2 regions of the Ensifer sp. 38_S197 genome follow, and region 1 is predicted to be linked to the other one. Evidence: riboswitches for the same ligand, from Rfam matches in the RefSeq annotation. Region 1 holds a riboswitch; the other holds the start of a gene.
The links. Region 1 has a riboswitch for cobalamin ahead of AC1Z3V_RS21405 (aromatic ring-hydroxylating oxygenase subunit alpha). Riboswitches for the same ligand answer to the same signal wherever they lie in the genome.
Positions count from the first base shown of each region.

Region 2: linked by a shared signal. The riboswitch ahead of AC1Z3V_RS28390 (DUF1636 family protein) and the one ahead of AC1Z3V_RS21405 (aromatic ring-hydroxylating oxygenase subunit alpha) in region 1 are both predicted to bind cobalamin.

Region 1 covers NZ_JBXOVZ010000002.1:1,719,799-1,729,046, reverse strand. Annotated here, with positions in the region: gene AC1Z3V_RS21415 (glycoside hydrolase family 25 protein) at 1-270, shown strand, start outside; gene AC1Z3V_RS21410 (FAD-binding oxidoreductase) at 276-1,370, opposite strand; gene AC1Z3V_RS21405 (aromatic ring-hydroxylating oxygenase subunit alpha) at 1,372-2,616, opposite strand; cobalamin riboswitch at 2,721-2,925, opposite strand; gene AC1Z3V_RS21400 (DUF6656 family protein) at 3,229-3,828, shown strand; gene AC1Z3V_RS21395 (L-threonylcarbamoyladenylate synthase) at 3,908-4,882, shown strand; gene AC1Z3V_RS21390 (FAD-binding oxidoreductase) at 5,008-6,441, shown strand; gene AC1Z3V_RS21385 (DUF1217 domain-containing protein) at 6,496-8,970, opposite strand.
Region 2 covers NZ_JBXOVZ010000002.1:3,170,224-3,179,471, reverse strand. Annotated here, with positions in the region: gene AC1Z3V_RS28410 (aspartate:alanine exchanger family transporter) at 1-898, opposite strand, end outside; gene AC1Z3V_RS28405 (bifunctional aspartate transaminase/aspartate 4-decarboxylase) at 1,124-2,776, opposite strand; gene aspT (aspartate-alanine antiporter) at 2,827-4,515, opposite strand; gene AC1Z3V_RS28395 (DUF1330 domain-containing protein) at 4,953-5,246, opposite strand; cobalamin riboswitch at 5,463-5,678, shown strand; gene AC1Z3V_RS28390 (DUF1636 family protein) at 5,784-6,197, shown strand; gene AC1Z3V_RS28385 (ABC transporter ATP-binding protein) at 6,220-7,026, shown strand; gene AC1Z3V_RS28380 (ABC transporter substrate-binding protein) at 7,023-7,976, shown strand; gene AC1Z3V_RS28375 (FecCD family ABC transporter permease) at 7,980-9,047, shown strand; gene AC1Z3V_RS28370 (DUF924 family protein) at 9,177-9,248, shown strand, end outside.

The DNA of each region.
Region 1 (9,248 bases):
CAAGCTGCGCAAGGGACCGGAGTGCACGCGGTCGCACGGGCGGCCGCAACGCTTGGCGAGCCACTGCTCGTCAGCCGTGCCGGCGCCACGAGCAGCGCCGGCAGCAGCGTCGACATGCTGGTGACCGGGTCGATCGATTTCGCCCGCCACGAGCGCGCCCTGCAGGTGGCAGTCGCGGCCGATGACGCCGCGCAGGGCGGATGCCCCAAGCCATCGACCGGCAGCCCAGGGCTCGCCACCGCCCAGCCACCGCCCTGTAGCACGCCCTAGCCCCTTCAGGCTTCGATCTGGACATCTCCCAGCGGCCGCGAGCAGCAGGCGAGGATGTAGCCCTCGTCGATCTCGTCATCAAGAATGCCGCCATTGTGGCTCATCTCGACTTCGCCTGCGACCTTCATTACACGGCAGGTGCCGCAGATGCCGCCCTCGCAGGCAGCACCGATCCGCACACCGTTGGCGCGGGCCGTCTGCAGGATCGTCTGGCCGGGCTTTGCCACCACTTCCTTGCCGCTCATGGTGAAGGCAACCTTGGCCACCTGGCCCTCGCCGTCGTCGCCGATACCAGCGCGCACGGCGATTTCTTCCGCAGCAGGCGCGGCCGCCGGCTGGAAGCTCTCCTCGTGATAGCGGCTCATGTCGAAACCGGCTGCCTTCAGCATCTCGCGCACACCGCGCATGAAGGGTTCCGGCCCGCAGCAGAACACCGTGCGTTCCAGGAAGTCGGGAGCGAGCAACGGCAACTTGGCACCGTCGATGCGGCCACGCAGGCCATGCCAACCGTGGCGCGCCTCATGTCCCTCGACGATGAAGCCGAGGTTCAGCCCGGACATCTGCGTTGCCAGGACTTCGAGCTCCGAGCGGAACAAAAGATCCTCCGGCCGACGGGCGCAGGAGATGAAGGTGACGTCCGTCTCCGGCACGCAGTCCGCCATCCAGCGGGTCATCGACATCATCGGCGTGATGCCGGAGCCGGCCGAGATGAACAGGTACTTATCGCCCGGATGGCGGACGAAGCTGAAATCGCCGAGCGGCCCGAAGGCCCTCAGCTTCATGCCGGGCTTGAGATGGTCGAACATCCAGCGGGTGCCGATGCTGTCGGCCTGTGCCTTCACCGTGACCGCGATCGAGAGCGGCCGCGATGGCGTCGACGACAGGGTATAGGTGCGCATGACCGGTTCGTCCGCGACCGGCAGTTCGAGCGTCACGAACTGGCCGGGCAGGTAGCGAAACCAGGCTGGCTTCTCCGCGCGGAAGGTGAAGGTGATGACGTCGGCGGTCTCGACGACCGCCGACGTGCATTCGAGCATCTGCTGCCGGTCGATCCAGACATGCAGTTCGTCGAAATGGTGGAAGGAGGGTGCCATCTGCATGTCAGGCGACCTTCGACAACGGAGCCGCATCGCCCTCGAGGCGCTGCTCCATGAACTTGCAGTACCATTCGACGAACTGCATTACGCCGCCTTCATGCTCCGGCGAATAGGGGCCGGATTCATAGGCCGGCGACCGGATGCCGAAGGCGTTTTCCTCGACGATCTGGCGATCCTGGTCGTTGGTCTCGGTCCAGACATGGGTCAGGTCATCGAGTGTATAGTCGACGCCTTCGACCGCATCCTTGTTGACCAGCCACTTCGTCGTCACTTGCGTGAGCTCCGGCCCGAGCGGCAGCACGCGGAAGGTGATGGCGTGATCGGAAAGCACATGGTTCCAGGTGGTCGGGTAATGGAACATCAGGAGCGTGCCGATCTGCTTCTGCCGGACATCGGCTGACAGCGCGCGTTTAACGGCGGGCGCACCCGACATCGTATAGCTTTCGGCATCATCGACCAGCGGCATGCGCGCGGCGCGGAACTGGCCGGTCGGCGACATCCGGAACTCGCTCGGCAGGCCCTCTGCCTCGCATTTCGCCCAGTGAGCGGCAATCACCGGATCGTCCTTGGCGCCCTGCACCCCGGTCGCGGTCGGCGCTTCCGGATATGTGCGGCAGAGTTCAGGGTGATTGGCGGCGCAATGGTAGCACTCGCGGTTGTTTTCCCAGACGAGCTTCCAGTTGCCCTTCTCGATGATGGTGCTTTCGAAGGCAACCTTGGTCTCCCCAAGCCGGTGGGGAGCGAGATAGGGGGTGACCAGTTCACGGAAGGCCGCGAAATCCGCCGGTGTCTCCGACAGGTTGATGAAGATGTAGCCGCCGACCGTCTCGCAGTGGATCGGTTTCAGGCTGTGGGCCGCCTTGTCGAAGTCCTCGCCCATCTGGCGCGCGAAGAGCAGCGAGCCATCGAGTTCGTAAGTCCACTGATGATAGGGACAGACGAGCTTCGCCGAGGACCCCTTGTGCTGCGTGCAGACGCGGGAACCGCGGTGCCGGCAGGAATTGTGGAGCGCGCGGATCGTACCCTGGCGATCGCGGGTGACGACGACGGGAAAATCGCCGACCTGGACGGTGAAATAGTTGCCGGCCCGCGGGATCTCGCAGTCATGGCCGATGAACAGCCAGTCCTTGTACCAGATGTTTTCCAGATCCTGCCGGTAATAGTCGGGATCGATGTAGAAGGCCCGATCGAGGCTGTAGCCGTCACGCCGGCCCTTCAGCTTGCGAAGCATATCGGTCTTGGTATCCATGTCCTGTCCTCATGCGCCATGTTTCGGAGAGGCAGGACAGGAACCCGCACGGGCGCGCACCCATGCGTTTCAGGCTCCGATCCGGCTGCCCGCCGCAACCCGTTACGGTTATGTCCGTCAAGGCTGGTTTCCGGGCTCAGGAGCCGTCCTTTGCGGACCAGCCCGGCGCCTTCCCGGACGGAACCGTCCAGTGGCCTTTTGCCGAGGCTTTCGCTCCACCACCGTTGCGGGGGCAGCGCCGGGATTTGACCGGCTTCCCAATTCTCCGCCTTCCCCTCGGAAGACGACACCTTGAGCAAGGATATGTAAGCGCGGAAGGCACCCTGGCAGGCGCCGGATAGCGACATCCAATTCCAGAATGACGACACAGTGGAAACCGTCCCCCTTGAACGGAGTCGAAAATTTTTCTATTTATAAACAGATAGATAGATCAAATATTGGGCATATGCCACTTTTCGCGGCCGATATGGCGCAGGCACGGGAAGACTTCGCCCGTTTGCGACATTTTCATGAAAGTGCCGGCGCATCTTCCGCCAACGAAAGGAAATCCTTCATTAACCATAAGGCACTAGGCTTGCCGGCGGACGAAGATGTCCGGCAGGCAGATGGCGCATGGCAAAATTCAGATATTACGACGCAGCGGCCGAGAAGCCGCCGGCCGTCGTGCCGAAGACGGCGGTTCACAGCGAGTTCCTGCGCACCGGCAGGATCAACCGCCGGCAATGGGCGCCGAGCGAACGACGGTATCTGAGTTATGAGGAAGTCGCGGACAGAACCGCCAAGAAGCTCGCGACCGCCGGCGACACGACGCACAAGCGGATCAACGGCTTTCACGCCTCGATCCAGTTCCCGAAGCTGATCTTCCACCGCACGCTCGTCGGCAAGCCGCATCTCGGCTATTGCCATGTGACGGCGGCGCGGACGGCGGTCACGCCTTCCAAGTACATCACCTGGTCGTTCTATTTCGCCAATTTCTTCAGCGACCTTGGTGACGAGACCCATTTCTTCGACCGCATCCAGAGCGGCTATTCCCGCATGTATTTTGCCGTCGCGATCGAGCCGAGCGCCGAAGACGGACAGATGGTCATCAACCGCAACGTCCGCGACAACGGACTGCTCTTTCGCACCGACGACCCCAAGGTTGCTCTCAAGAACGTGCTGATGCTGGGTGCCCGGGACGACGCGCTGCGCCGCATCATCCGCAGCCTCTGAGCCAGTAACCGTTTCCCGCAAAGAAAATCGTTCTGTTTTCCCGGCACGTCCGCTAAGGAAGCGGCGGAAAGGAAACGGCATGGCAGAGATCATCGACACGGGCATTGAACCGGACCGCGCAATCGAACGCGCCTGCGCCGTTCTTGCCGAAGGCGAGCCGGTCGCCATTCCCACCGAAACCGTCTATGGCCTTGCCGCCGACGCGACCAACCCCGATGCGATCAGCCGCATCTACGAGATGAAGGGCCGGCCGCGTTTCAATCCGCTGATCTCGCATGTTTCCGACATGGCCATGGCCGAGGCTCATGTGCGCTTCGACCCCGTGTCCCGACGCCTGGCGGAAGCATTCTGGCCCGGCCCCCTGACATTGATCCTGCCGCAGCGGCCTGAGAGCACCGTGCATGCACTCGCCTCGGCCGGCCTCGACACGCTTGGCATCCGCATGCCCGACGGCTTCTCGCGGCGGGTGATCGCACGGTTCGGGCGACCGCTCGCCGCGCCCAGCGCCAATACCTCGGGCAAGATCAGCCCGACCAGTGCGGCCCATGTCGACGCCGATCTCGGCGAGAAACTGAAGCTGATCCTCGATGCCGGCCCGGCCGAAATCGGCCTGGAGTCCACGATCATCAAGGTCGACGGCGACGAGATCCGGCTGCTGCGCCCGGGCGGTCTGGATGCCGCCGAGATCGAGCGCCTGCTCGATCGTCCGGTGATCCGACCGGAAACGGCGGGCGCAACGATCGAGGCGCCGGGCATGCTGGCCTCCCATTACGCGCCGGGCGCTGCCGTGAGGCTTGATGCCACCGATGTGCGCAGCGGTGAGGCGCTGATCCGCTTCGGTGGCGACCGGATCGCCAACGAGGAACAAGCGGCCGTGGTTCTCGATCTCAGCCCGACCGGAAGTCTTCGCGAAGCGGCAGCCAATCTCTTCGACTACATGAAGCGCGCGGACGCCAGCGGCGCTGCGACGATCGCCTTCGGGCCGATCCCTTCGGAAGGGTTGGGAGAAGCGATCATCGATCGGCTGCAGCGGGCGGCGGCACCGCGCGGGTGAGCTTGCGTGCGGCATCTCCTCCGCACCGCGATTGCGGTTATGATCGCAGTCGATACGAACCGAGGATCGTGTCTTCAGATCGACCGGTCCGATAGCGCGCGCAGGCGCCATATGAAGGCAGGCCCATGACGACCCTTCCCTCCCCCGAACTCATCGCCTCCTTCGTCAAGATCGTCGGCAGCGCCAATGCGCTCACCGCCGAAGCGGACAAGGCCCGCTATCTCGTCGAATCCCGCGGCCTCTATCGCGGCACGACGCCGATGGTGCTTCGTCCCGGCTCGGTCGACGAGGTCTCGCGCATCATGAAACTCGCCAGCGCGACCCGCACGGCGATCGTGCCGCAGGGTGGCAATACCGGCCATGTCGCCGGCCAGATCCCACGGGAAGGCAAGGCGGATATCGTGCTTTCGCTCGAACGGCTGAACCGGATTCGCGACGTCGACCCGGTGGGCAACGTGATCGTGGCGGACGCCGGCTGCATTCTCGCCGACATCCAGAAGGCGGCGGACGACCACAATCGCCTGTTCCCGCTGTCGCTCGGATCGGAAGGCTCCGCCCGCATTGGCGGCAATCTCTCCACCAATGCCGGCGGCACGGCGGTGCTCGCCTATGGCAATATGCGCCAACTCTGCCTCGGCCTCGAAGTGGTGTTGCCGACCGGCGAAATCTGGGACGGGTTGCGCCGGCTGAAGAAGGATAATACCGGCTACGACCTGCGCGACCTCTTCATCGGCGCTGAGGGCACGCTTGGCATCATCACCGGTGCCGTGCTCAAGCTCTTTCCGAAACCGCTCGGCCACCAGGTGGCTTTCGCCGGCGTCGGCAGCGTCGAGCATGCGCTCGCCCTCTTCGAGAAGGCCTCCAGTCTTTGCGGGCCGGCGCTGACGGGGTTCGAACTCATGCCGCGGCTCGGCGTCGAATTCACGACAAAGCACATTCCCGGCGTCCGCGACCCGCTGGAAACCGTCCATCCCTGGTATGCGCTGATCGACATCTCCGCCTCTGATTCGGCCGAAAGCGCCGAGCGGATGGTCAACGACCTCCTGGAACAGGGATTTGCAGCCGGCCTCGTCGAAAATGCCGTGATCGCTGCCAACGAGACGCAAGGCAAGGCGCTGTGGCATATGCGCGAAAGCATGTCGCCGGCGCAGAAGCCCGAGGGCGGCTCGATCAAGCACGACGTTTCGGTGCCCGTCTCCAGCGTTCCCGCCTTCATGAAGGATGCGGATGCCGCTGTCATGAAGGCAATCCCCGGCGGGCGCATCTGCTCCTTCGGCCACATGGGCGACGGCAACATCCACTACAACATCTCGCAGCCGGTCGGCGCCGACAAACAAGCCTTCCTCGATCGCTGGCGCGAGATCAACGCGATCGTCCACGGCATCGTTCTCAAGTACAACGGCTCGATCTCGGCCGAGCATGGCATCGGCCAGTTGAAGCGCGACGAACTCGCGGAGATCCGGTCGCCGATCGAGATCGAGCTGATGCAACGGATCAAGCACGCCTTCGATCCGGCGGGCATCATGAACCCTGACAAGGTGTTGCGCGCGGATCGGTGATTGCGGACAGTCTTATGCTGCAGGCTTGCGCACCTGGACTTCAGGCGACCCGTGTCAGCGACCACCTGCGCGTAATTGCGAGAGGGACAAGAGCGTCTCGGCGCTGACGCCGCCACCGCCGCTACCGCTGAGGATCGCCAGCCCCGGTGAAACGTCCGTGTTGTTTTCGACGTCATAAAGCGCCGTGAACCGCTGCAGGAGCTTCCCGAGCTTCGCAGGGTCCTGCAGATCCTTGATGTCGATGACGCGCTCGATATATGCGGCCTGCGCCTCGATCTTGGCATTCTGCAGGCCCTCCGGCATGCTGTAGGCCGTCTTGATAACCTGGAACAGGGCGGTCTCGGCCAGGATGTCGTAGGCCGTGTTGATCTCCGGGGCCTTGCGCTTGAAATAGAGCGCCAGGCGAACACCGCCGTTGTCGGCGCCTTCCGACTCCTCGAGCGACTGATTGAGATAGAGGTCGACCGTGGTGATCAGCCCGCGCCGGGTCTGGATCTGGCCGGCTTCGCCCCGGACGATCTTACCGGCTGTGTCGAAGTTGAAGGAGGCGACGATCTCGCGATATCTGAGCCCGTCCGGATCGGTATTGATGAAGCTCTTGGGATCGTCGAGATCGGACGTGAACATATCCTTGAGGTATTCGGTCTTGACCGTTTCCGGATCGATGCCGGCGCCGACCAAAACGAAATCGACCAGACGCCGGTTCGCGAGAAAGGCGTCGAGCGTTTCGATCTTCTCAATCTCGGCGGTGTAGTATTTGGCTTCCTCCTGCGCCTTATCCTTAGCGACCTTCTTCTCTTCGTCCGTGCCGAAGCGGGACTTGGCGATCACATAGGCCTTGGCCGTGTTCATGATGTCGCCTTCGCTCTGCGCCAGCTTCGGTGCGCCGAGCGTGCCGTCCGGATTGAAGTTGAATGCCTTTACGAGCTTGACGTAGCGCTCATCGCGCAGCGTGTTGGCATAGCTCTTGGGATCGTTGAGGTCGCTGGTCAGAATACGCTTCAGCGTTCGCGTGCTCAGATCCTCGTTTTCGAGGCCGAAGGCACGCAGCATGAATTTCTTCATGTCATTGTTGGCGAGCAGTTCGTCGACCGATTTCATCGTACCGATCAGCAGCTTGAAGCGCTTGACCAGAGCTTCGTCCTCGGCATCGCTCTTGTCGTTGTAGCGCACCATGTATTCGTCGGACGTCGTCTTCATCTGGTCCGCATCCTGCGCGGTCTTGCCGGCTTGCAGCGTACCGTCGGTCTGGAAGTTGAAGGCGGCGAGCATCTTCTTGTAGGCGGCGTTGTATTCGCCGCCATATTTGTTCACGTAGCTCTGCGGGTCGTTGATGTCGCTGGTGAGGATGTTCTCGACCGTGGAGGGCATCGTCGTCGCGGATGGCAAGCCGAAGGCCGTGACGATGTAGTTGAAAAGACGGCTATCGCCGACCAGATCCGAGACCGTGGTGATGCTGCCGATCTTCTGTTCGTAGTATTCCTTGTTGAGCAACGCCCCGGCGCCGGTCAGTCGTGCGGCGCCCGACGGCGTGACGCCAGGCCGCTGGAAGACATAGGCTTCGTTGAGCAGCGCCTTCTTTTCGTCGCTGATGGCCTTCTCGCCGGCGGGCACGCTGCCGTCGGCATCGAAGTTAAACGTCGAGGCGAGCTGGATATAGATGTCGAGACTGCGGACCTGCCTGTCGAGCGTCGTCAGTTCCAGTGAGAGCTGCGCCTTCAGCGCGGGCGCCTGGTCGCGCGGTGGCAACCTGGCGTCGAGATCGGCCACGATCGCGTTCTGCTCGTCGATCTTGGCCTGGATGGCCGGTTTCTCGGCATCGGGCGCAGCAGCCAGCTGCTCCGTCAGGCTGGCGATCTGCGAAAGCGCGGTATCGCGCGCCCCGAGGTCCGTCAGCTGCTTCGTCGCCTCCGTCATCCTGGTCTTGGCGGCCGTCTGGTTGGCCGTAAGCGTCGCGGGATCGCTGGTCAGCGCATTGCGAACGTCCGTGTAGGAGAATGTCTTCGGGTCCAGTCCGAACACCGTGAAGGCAAAGCTGCGCAGCTTTTCGTTACCCAGGAACTGGTCGACATCGGTGACCAGATCCATGGCCGCGCCAAAATAGGCCATCTCCTGCCGCATGACTGTATCGAGATTGGCGATACGGTCGTTGTAGAGGCCGATCAGCGCATCCTGCTGTGCGTTGGTTTGGGCCACCGCGGTTGCCGAACTGAAGTTGAAGGCCTGCGCAAAATTGCGGTAGCGTTCATCCGTGAGACGATTGGCGAAACTGTTGTCGTCCTTGAGGTCGCTTTCCAGAACCTTGCGCATGAAGGCCTTGGCATAGATCATGTCCTCCAGGCCATGCGCCTTCATCGCGTAGGAATAGAGCCGATAGTCGTCGAGGAACTCGTCGACGGTTTTCACGCTGCCGATGTTTTCCCGGTAATACTCGGCTTCGCGCGCGATCTGCGGCTGCTGGGCAACACGGTTGAGGCTGCTGCGCAAATCACGCGTGATGCGACTATAGTCGAGATAGGTCGATACCATGCCTGGCCCCGTCGGTTACCCATGGGGTGGGCGAGCCATCCCCGAAACAGAATTCTGACGCGTCATGATTGCAGCACTGGCTTGTGTGTGGCTTTTCGTCGACGGCCGGCGGCCCGCGTGCGCCCGATCGGGACAAGACGGTCCGACCCGTTGACGAAACGGAAACCCTGAGCGGTCGGCTTTTGCTAACCATCGAAAAACGCAAAGTTTTCTTAACCGCGATTCTTAAGTCGTTCGGAAAGGGGGGCGCCTATTCTCCAGCCCATAGAGGACGAAAA
Region 2 (9,248 bases), 1.5 Mb from region 1:
GAATGTCGAGAAGTTCGCGATCGTCGACCTCGGTGCCGATCCGGCCCGCATAGTCGACCAGGAAACCGCGAAGGCCCGCGACCGCGATGATGTCTCCGGCCTGCAGCCGTTCCTTCGGGGCGGGGGAGATGATCTCGTTGCCCCTGCGGATCTGCTCGATATAGGCCTTCTGATGCTCCGGGACCTTCGCTTCTGCCTCCGCGACGGTCAGGCCCACCAATGTGTCGGCAATCGCGAAGGCGCGCGCTTCGATTTCGCGGCGGGCGGTGTCGCCGCGGTTATGAGGGGCGATGTTGAGCTCGGCTTCGAGTTCGGCGCAGGCTTCTTTCAGGCTGCGGCCGAACATGCGCGGTGCGAGCTGCGACTGGATGAGGATGGCGGTGACGACGCCGACGAGATAGGCGACCGCAAAGCCGGTGGCCACGGCGGATTCGAACTGGCTGGCGGCTTCGGGTGTCGGTGCCGTCTTGCGGAAGGTATCGATCGCGACGCCGACGGTCGCCGATTCCGTCGCCCCGCCCGCAAGCACGCCGGCGGCCGTGCCGAGATCGAAAGCGAAGAAGATCGAGAGAAGGATCGCGGCCGCGAGGGCTGCGACGCAGAGCGCCACCGTGACGGCGATCTGGGGCAGGGCATCGGCATTGAGACTCTGGAAGAATTGCGGGCCGGTGCGGTAGCCGATGGCGAAGAGGAACAGCAGGAAGAAGGCCTGCTTCACGTCGTTGGAAAGTTCGGCACCCGTCTGGCCGATGAGCACGCCGGCCAGCAGGCAGCCGGTGACGGCGCCGATGGTCACGCCGAAGATGGTGATCTTGCCGATCGCATAACCGATGCCGAGCGCGAGGAACAGCGCAAGCTCGGGATGCGCCCGCAGGATGCTGAACAGGTGATCGATCACGCGGCGTCTCCTCCCGACTCCAGGCCGAAGCGGCGCTTCAGCCCGATGATGCGCTGCTCGACTGCCGGCAGGATCCCGCCGGAAAATCTGGGTGTGGCTGGACTATAGGGCGTCTGCTTCCGCCCGACTGCATGTTTCCTTCTGCAGGACAGAACATGCAGCGTTCAAAGAGTTGCGCCGTAGGGGGAGGCGGCCGGCCACGGACTGGTCGGCCGCCTCGATCGGTTAGCTGATCTTCAGACCCTTGGCGGCCTGGTAGGTCTGGACGTAGCCGCGGGCGACCGAGCGCACGGCGCGGCCGATCTGCGAATAGGCGTCGTCATTGAGGTTGGCGAAGGAAACGCGCGCCGACCAGCTTGGCGCATCGAAGCCGGAGCCGTTCAGGAGAACGATGCCGTGGTCCTCGGCCAGCCGGAAGGGAATGTCGAGCGGGTGGATATTGTCCTTCACCCAGGTGACGACATCCTGCCCGACATATTTGCGCAGCCAGAATTCGAAATCGATGATGCCGTAATAGTGGTCGAAATAGATGCCCGGATTGGACTCGACCCCCATGCCCTCGATCAGGTTCCAGAAACGCTTGACGCAGATGGCGATGCAGGCCTTCTGATAGGCCTTCTCGACGTCCATCAGTTCCACCAGGCTGAAGAGCGTCATCATCACCTGCTGGGGAAGCGAAAGGCCGGCGGTGTGGTTCAGCGCCACGTCGCGGCTGTCGGCGACGATGCGGTCGATGAACTTCACCTCGCGCGGCTTCGGCGTCATCGCCTTGTAACGCTTTTCGAGAAGCTCCTGGATCGGCTCGGGATGCGCCTTGATCCGCTCGTCGAAGATATTGTCCTGAGCCACCGCGACGACGCCGAGGCGCCAGCCGGTGCAGCCGAAATATTTCGAATAGGAATAGACGCCGATGGTGTTGCGCGGCAGATGGCCGAGCAGCGACTGGAAGCCCGGAACGAAGGTGCCGTAGACGTCGTCGGTGAGGATGATCAGATCGGGGCGCTTGTTGTTGACGAGGTCGACGAGGCGCTTGATCGAATCCGGATCGAGGGCGACGGCGGACGGATTGCCGGGGTTGACCAGGAACAGCGCCTTCACCTCGGGGTTTTCCAGCGCCTTGATGTCCTCGTCGGTGAACTGGAAGCGGTCTTCCTGCTCGGCGCTGACATTGATGGTCTTGAGCGTGTAGTCCTCGAGCTGCGGCATTTCGAGGTAGGGCGTGAAGATCGGCGTGCCGAGCGCGATCGTGTCGCCGGCGTTGAGGATGCGGGCGTTCTTCAGCGCCTTGAAGATGTAGCACATGGCGGCGGTGCCGCCTTCGACCGGGTAGAGGTCGAACTTCACGTCCGGCCGGTGACCGGCGCACATCGCCCACATCAGATATTCGTGGGTGATGATCTCGTTGTGGTGCAGCGCCCGGTCCGGAACCGGATAGTTGTCGCCGATGATCGAGTCGGTCAGTTCGTGGACGAAGGCATCCGCGTCGAAGCCGAAGGTGGTGATGGCGTAGTCGACCGCGCTTTGGAGGGTCTTTGCCGGCGGAACGCCTTCATCCTCATCATCAACGTCGGCCGTCACCTGCAGTTGTTTCTTCACCCATTTCTGGAAGCGCTGATGCGCGCCGTCCTGGGGCGGCATGCCGGCGACGCCGGCCTTCGGGTCGTAATAGGCGCGCTTGGCTTCCGTCAGCGCGAACTGGCCGAGCAGGAAGAAGGCTTCGCGGGCGCGCGTCGCCGTCCAGTTGGGGTTGCCGCGGCCGGCGTTGAGGAAAGCTTTGGCGGATTTCTGCGAGCTCGATTTGGCGAGCTTGATCAGTTCGTCCTTGATCTCGAACGGGCTGAGGTCGGAAATGCTGTCGTAGAAGTTTCTGTCCAACATGATCCACTTCCCTGTGAATTATGAACGATGGTTTGGTTTTCGGACCCGCCTCAGGCGAGCATGATGACGATGACGAGGCCGAAGATGGTGAGCAGCGTGTTGCCGATGGCGTAGGGCATGCCGTAGCCGAGCGCCGGCACCTTGCTCTTGGCCGCCTCCTGGATCATGCCGAGCGCTGCCGTCGTCGTGCGGACGCCGGCGCAGGCGCCGAACAGGATCGCCGGGTGGAAGCGGAAGACGAAGTGGCCGATGAGGACGGAAGCGATCATCGGGATCGAGGTTGCGACCACGCCCCAGATGAAGAGCGAGATGCCGACCTCCTGCAGGCCCGCAACGAAGCCCGGGCCGGCGCCGATGCCGACGACGGCGATGAAGATGTTGAGGCCGAGCGTATTCATCAGCCACAACGCCGGCGAGGGGATCCGGCCGAAGGCGGGATAGGTGGTGCGCAGCCAGCCGAGCACGAGGCCGGCAAGCAGGGCGCCGCCGGACGTCGAAAGGCCGATCGGGATGCCGCCGATCGTCAGTGTCAGCGCACCAATCATCGCGCCGATGAAGAGGCCCCAGCCGAGGAAGGCGATGTCGGTGGTTTCAACCGGACGGTCGGCAAAGCCGAGCGCCTTGATCGCCGCTTCGACATGCCGCCTGGCGCCGCCGATGGTGACGATATCGCCCCGTTCGACGGTGGTGCCCGGCAGGACCGGGATCTCGACCAGCGAGCGCACGATCTTGCGGGCATAGACGCCGCGCGCCCAGTCCTCGGTGCTGACGTCGGCAAGCGTCTTGCCGGCGAGCGCCTTGTTGGTCACGTAGACGTCGACGACCTCGGCTTCGGCGTTGAGGAGTTCCTTGTCCTCGACTTCCGTCAGCTTGGAATCCAGGTTCTCGACAAGCAGGGCTCTCCGACCGGAGAAGGCGACGACGTCGCCCGGCTGCAGCACGGTGTTACCGTCCGCCTCGATGATCTCGTTGCCGCGGCGCAAGCGCTCGACATAGACGCGGATGCCGGGAAGCAGGTTCCTGACCGGCGTTCCGGTGAGGCCGCTCGCCTGATCGATGCGATAGGCCCGGAGCCCGAAATCGTGATAGGCGCGGGTGATGCCCGGCTCGCTGTTTTCGGAGCCGCCGCCGAGCTTTGCCTCATATTCCTTGCAAGCCGCCGGAAGGTCGATGCCGAGAAGCCTGGGCCCGAGCTGGGCGAGGATGATCGCGGAGCCGATCGTGCCCCAGATATAGGTCACCGCATAGGCGATCGGGATCTGGTCGGCAAAGGTCTTGGCCTGCTCCGGCGTCAGCCCGAGCGAATTGATCTGGTCGGTCGCAACGCCGATCGCGGCCGAGATCGTCTGCGAGCCGGCATACATGCCGGCGCCGTAGCCGAGCGGCAGCCCGGCGATCAGCGCGCAGAGATAGGGAACGATGAGGCAGAGCACCAGGACGGAGAGCGCAAAGGCGATCTGCTTCGGACCGTCGGTGCTCAAGCCCCGCACGAATTGCGGGCCGACACCGTAACCGACGGCGAACAGAAAGATCAGGAACAAGGTGGATTTCAGGTCACCGGAAACCTGGATGCCGAGCTGCCCGATGAGAACGCCCGCAAGAAGCGTGGCGGTGACGTTTCCGAGATTGAAGCCCGCGACCTTGATGGGGCCGATCAGGAAACCGATGCCGAGGGCGAGGAAGACGGCAACGGGAGGATAGGTCCGAAGCGTCTCGACGAAGAAGTCAATTGGGTTCACTGCCATCCCCTGTAGAAAGTTGAGTTGCCATCACTTCATTTCGGGACTTGCGCGGCTAGGTTGATTTTCGGTGGCTTGTCGATGCCCGATGCTAGCCTCGTGAATTGTCGCTTCGGCTGCTGGTTTTCTCAACGGCCATAGGGTTACGCGGACGTAACGTACGTTAAACTTCGGGGATTTCGGGCGCAGTGCGGGGCGAAGCGGGGGGCGCGGCCGCGCTTCTGCTCCGATCCGCGGGCGCGCCGCGTCGCGGCAAATTTCGCCGGTTATTCAACTCTGATGTTGCACTCCGTCACGTCAGCTCGTGACGGAAACACATGACGAACGGCCCATGTCGATGGATCCGGAGCACATGGCCCGGCAGCGGCTACATCCGTGCGCCGCGAAGCTCGACGTGACGGTAAAGGCTGGCGTTTGCGGCAGTCTTGCGCTCCGCTTCAGGTGGCGACACCTTCCAGCGTCATGATCCGTGTCTTGGCACAGCGCTCGCGGATCGTCTTCAGGCGTTGATATTCCGGCGATTGGTACCAGGAGAGCAAGGCCTGCATGTCCGGGAACTCGACGATGACGAGCCGGTGCGGCTCCCAGTCGCCCTCGAGGACCTGGGTCGCGCCGCCGCGGCCGAGATAGCGGCCACCATAGCGCGCCTCCGTCGCCGGCACTTCCTGGATGTATTGTTCAAACGCCGCGGCATCCGTGATTTCGACATCCGCGATCAAATAGGCCGCCATGACAGAGCTCCTTTCCGCGCAAGCCAAAGATCAAGGATACGCCATTCGTGCCCCGCCAGCGATGTCCTTGCCCCGGAGAAAGCAGCTGAAGGGCTGACCGCCAATTTTCGCATTGATCTTTGTAATGTTATTTTATAACAGTCCCGCATGACGAAACGCCGCATGTTGATAGATCCGGAGCCCATGCCCCCAGCAGTTGTTTCATCCAGCGATTCATGCGAGGAAGGCGTTGATGGTGCTGCATCCGCGGAAATGCGGAAGCGGCTGAAAAGGGAACACGGAACGGACGACCCTGACGGGACCGAAACCGTGGCTGCCCCCGCAACTGTGAGCGGAAAGCGCATTCACACCATGTCACTGGCGACAAGCCGGGAAGACGTGGATGCGCCGCGACCCGCGAGCCAGGAGACCTGCCATCGAACCGATCAACCACAACGGACGGGGTGTTCCGATGGAAAAGAACTGGCTTCCAAGCGACGGTCATCCGTCGTCCTGCCGTTTCGCCATCTCTTGCCGTCAGTCCCACGGAGAGAGAACATGGCCGAGACGACTTCCCGACAGCACAAGATAACGGTCTCCACCGATTGCCGCTTTACCGGTGGCCCGTGCATGCCCGGCGCCGAGCTCATAAAGCGTCTCAACCGCAGCATTGCCGCGCTCGGCGAGCCGCTCGGTCGCGATTTCTCGATCGCCGGCACGGTCTGCATGGCGGCCTGCACGCGACCCTGCACCATCGCCTTCCAGGCGACGGGCAAGGCGACCTATCTCTTTGGCGGCATTACGCCAGAGGAGGATATCGACGATCTCGTCCGCTTTGCCGCCGCCCATGCCGAGCGCGGCGACGGCATGGCGCGTGCCGCTGACCGGCCGCGCGGGCTTGAAGGCAAGACGCTTGCCCGCATCCCGGCGGCGATGCTCGTCTCCGAAGACGTTGCGGGCCACTTCCAATGACAGCGCGGGGAGGGATGAGACCATGACCTGCACGGCAACAGGAGCCGCACTTCGCGTCGAGGGGCTTTGCTGGGGGCCGCGCCCGGGGCTGAAGCTGGTCGACGGCATGGACTTCGCGATCGAGGCGGGCAGCCGGCTTGCGATCCTCGGGCCGAACGGGGCGGGCAAGACCTCGCTCCTGCGCTGCCTTTACCGGGCGGTGCAGCCGAATGCGGGCCGTATCAAAATCGGCGGCGTCGACCTCTGGTCGATCTCGGCGCGCGAAGCGGCAAAGACGATCGCCGTCGTGCTGCAGGAAATGCCCGGCGATTTTCCCTTCAGCGTGCGCGACGTGGTGATGATGGGGCGTATCCCGCGGCGGGAAGGGCTCAACGGCTGGACCGACACGGACCGCGAGCGCGTGCAGCATGCGCTCTCCCATCTCGATCTCGCCCATCTCGCCGGCCGCCAGTTCTCGACGCTCTCGGGCGGCGAAAAGCAGCGGGTGCTGATCGCCCGGGCGCTTGCCCAGGAGCCGCGCATCATCATCCTGGATGAGCCGACCAACCACCTCGACATCCGCCACCAGCTTGAAATCCTCGAGCTGCTGCAGACGCTGAAGCTGACGATCGTGTCGACGCTGCACGACATCAATCTCGCCGCCGAATTCGCAACCGACGTGGCGATCGTGACGGCGGGGCGCCTGACCGCCTTTGGAACGCCCGAGGAAGTGCTGAGCCCGCGGGCGCTCTCCACCGCCTTCGGCGTCACCGCCACCGCCCACGGCACTGCCGCCGCCGGCAGTGCGCGCTTTTCCTTTTCACTTCCTCGACAGGGATCCATTTCATGAAGATCAATATTGCCTCCTCTACCTTCCTGTTTCTCCTCGCCGCCGCCACGCCCGCGCTCGCCTATCCGGTCACGGTCAAGAGCTGCAACCGCGAGGTCACCTTCGATGCCGCGCCGAAACGGGCGATCGCCAACGACGTCAATCTGGTCGAGATGATGCTGGCCTTGAAACTGCAGGACCGCATGGTCGGCTACACCGGCGTTTCCGGCTGGAAGACGCTGGATGAAAAGCTGCGCGAGGGGGTGAAGGAACTGCCGGAGCTCTCGGAGAAATATCCGACCAAGGAAGTGCTCCTCAACGCCGATGCCGATTTCTTCTTCGCCGGCTGGAACTACGGCATGAAGGTCGGCGGCGAGGTGACGCCCGAGACGCTGGCCCCCTTCAAGATCAATGTCTACGAACTCACCGAGTCCTGCGTCCATGTCATGGCCAGGGAAAAACCCTCGATGGACGACATGTTCGTCGATCTGCTCAATCTCGGACGCATCTTCGGCGTCGAGGATCGGGCCGAGGCGCTGGTCGCGGGTTATCGCAGCCAGCTCGCCGAGATCGCCAAGGCCACTGCCGGCCGCGACAAGCCGACCCGCGTCTTCGTCTATGATTCCGGCGAGGAAAAGCCGTTCACCTCGGGCCGTTTCGGCATCCCGACGGCGATGATCGAGGCCGCCGGTGGCACCAACATCATGGACGATGTCGACAAGAGCTGGGTGGAAGTCTCCTGGGAGCCGGTGATCGATCGCAATCCGGAGGTCGTGGTCATCGTCAACTACGGCGAGGTGAAGGCCGAGGACAAGATCGCCTACATGAAGAACAATCCGGCCTTTGCCAATGTCGATGCGGTCCGGAACGACCGCTTCGTGGTGCTCGATTATGTCGAGGCGACGCCGGGGCCGCGCAACGTCGACGCCATCGCCCGGCTCGCCAAGGCCTTTCACGGCGAAGGCTTGTAACCGATGCTGGCCGAGGATACGTCGTCTGGTCCCGTTGCCGTTTCGCGGGTCGCTCCCGTTCGGGCGATCCGCGGTGGGGTCGGATTGTTCGCGGCCCTGCTGCTGCTTCTCCTCACCGTGACCGCGGGCGTGTCGCTCGGCTCGGCGCCGATCCCGGTCACCACCGTCTGGTCGATCGTCGCAAGCAAGCTCGCGCCCGGCAGTATCGAGGCCTTCTGGTCGGCAGGCCGCGAAAGCATCGTCTGGGACGTGCGCCTGCCGCGGGTCATGCTGGCGGGGCTCGTCGGCGCCGGCCTGGCGCTGACCGGCGCCGTGCTGCAATCGGTCACGCGCAATCCGCTCGCCGATCCGCATCTGCTCGGCGTCTCCTCGGGCGGCGCGCTCGGTGCGATCGTCGCGCTGCTTCACACCGGAATGATCCTCGGTCTTCTCACGGTGCCGCTCTTTGCCTTTGGCGGCGCGCTTCTGGCAACCGTGCTGGTCGCCTTCGTTTCCCGCGCGCTCGGCACCAGCGCCGATCGCCTGGTGCTCGCCGGCGTCGCCGTCGCCTTCGTGCTGACGTCGATCGGCAACCTCATGATCTTCCTCGGTGACCCGCGGGCGACCCACACGGTGATCTTCTGGATGCTCGGCGGCCTTGGCCTCGCGCAATGGCCGCACCTCGTCTATCCGGCGCTGGTGCTCGTCGTCTCGCTTGGCTGGCTGGTCATTCGGTCGCGCGAGATCAACGCGCTTGCCATGGGCGACGAGACGGCGACGACGCTCGGCATTCCCGTGCGCCGCTTCCGCCTGACGCTCTTCATCGTCACCGCGCTCCTGACCGGGGTGATGGTGGCCTTTTCGGGAGCGATCGGCTTCGTCGGGCTGATGGTGCCGCATTTCGTGCGGCTCTTTGCCGGCAGCGACAATGTCCGGGTCATCCCGCTCTCGGCTTTCTTTGGCGCCTTGACGCTGATCATGGCCGACCTCGCGGCCCGCGTCATCATGGCGCCGGAGGACATGCCGATCGGCGTCGTCACCGGCATCGTCGGCGGCATCGCCTTTGTTGCCATCCTCACGCGGCGCGCGTAAGGCGTGCATCGACATTGGGCGTGCGTGCATGGACATGGACCGGTCCGCGCCTATGTCTTAGCGCATGCATGGCTGCCGATCCGGCCTCGAAAGGGGCGGGACGGGCAGAAGAGGGGCACGAGGAAGCAAATGACGAAGGAAGTTGAAATCTGCACGCCAGAGGACGTTTTGAACTTCTGGTTCGGCGAGCTCAGCTATGAC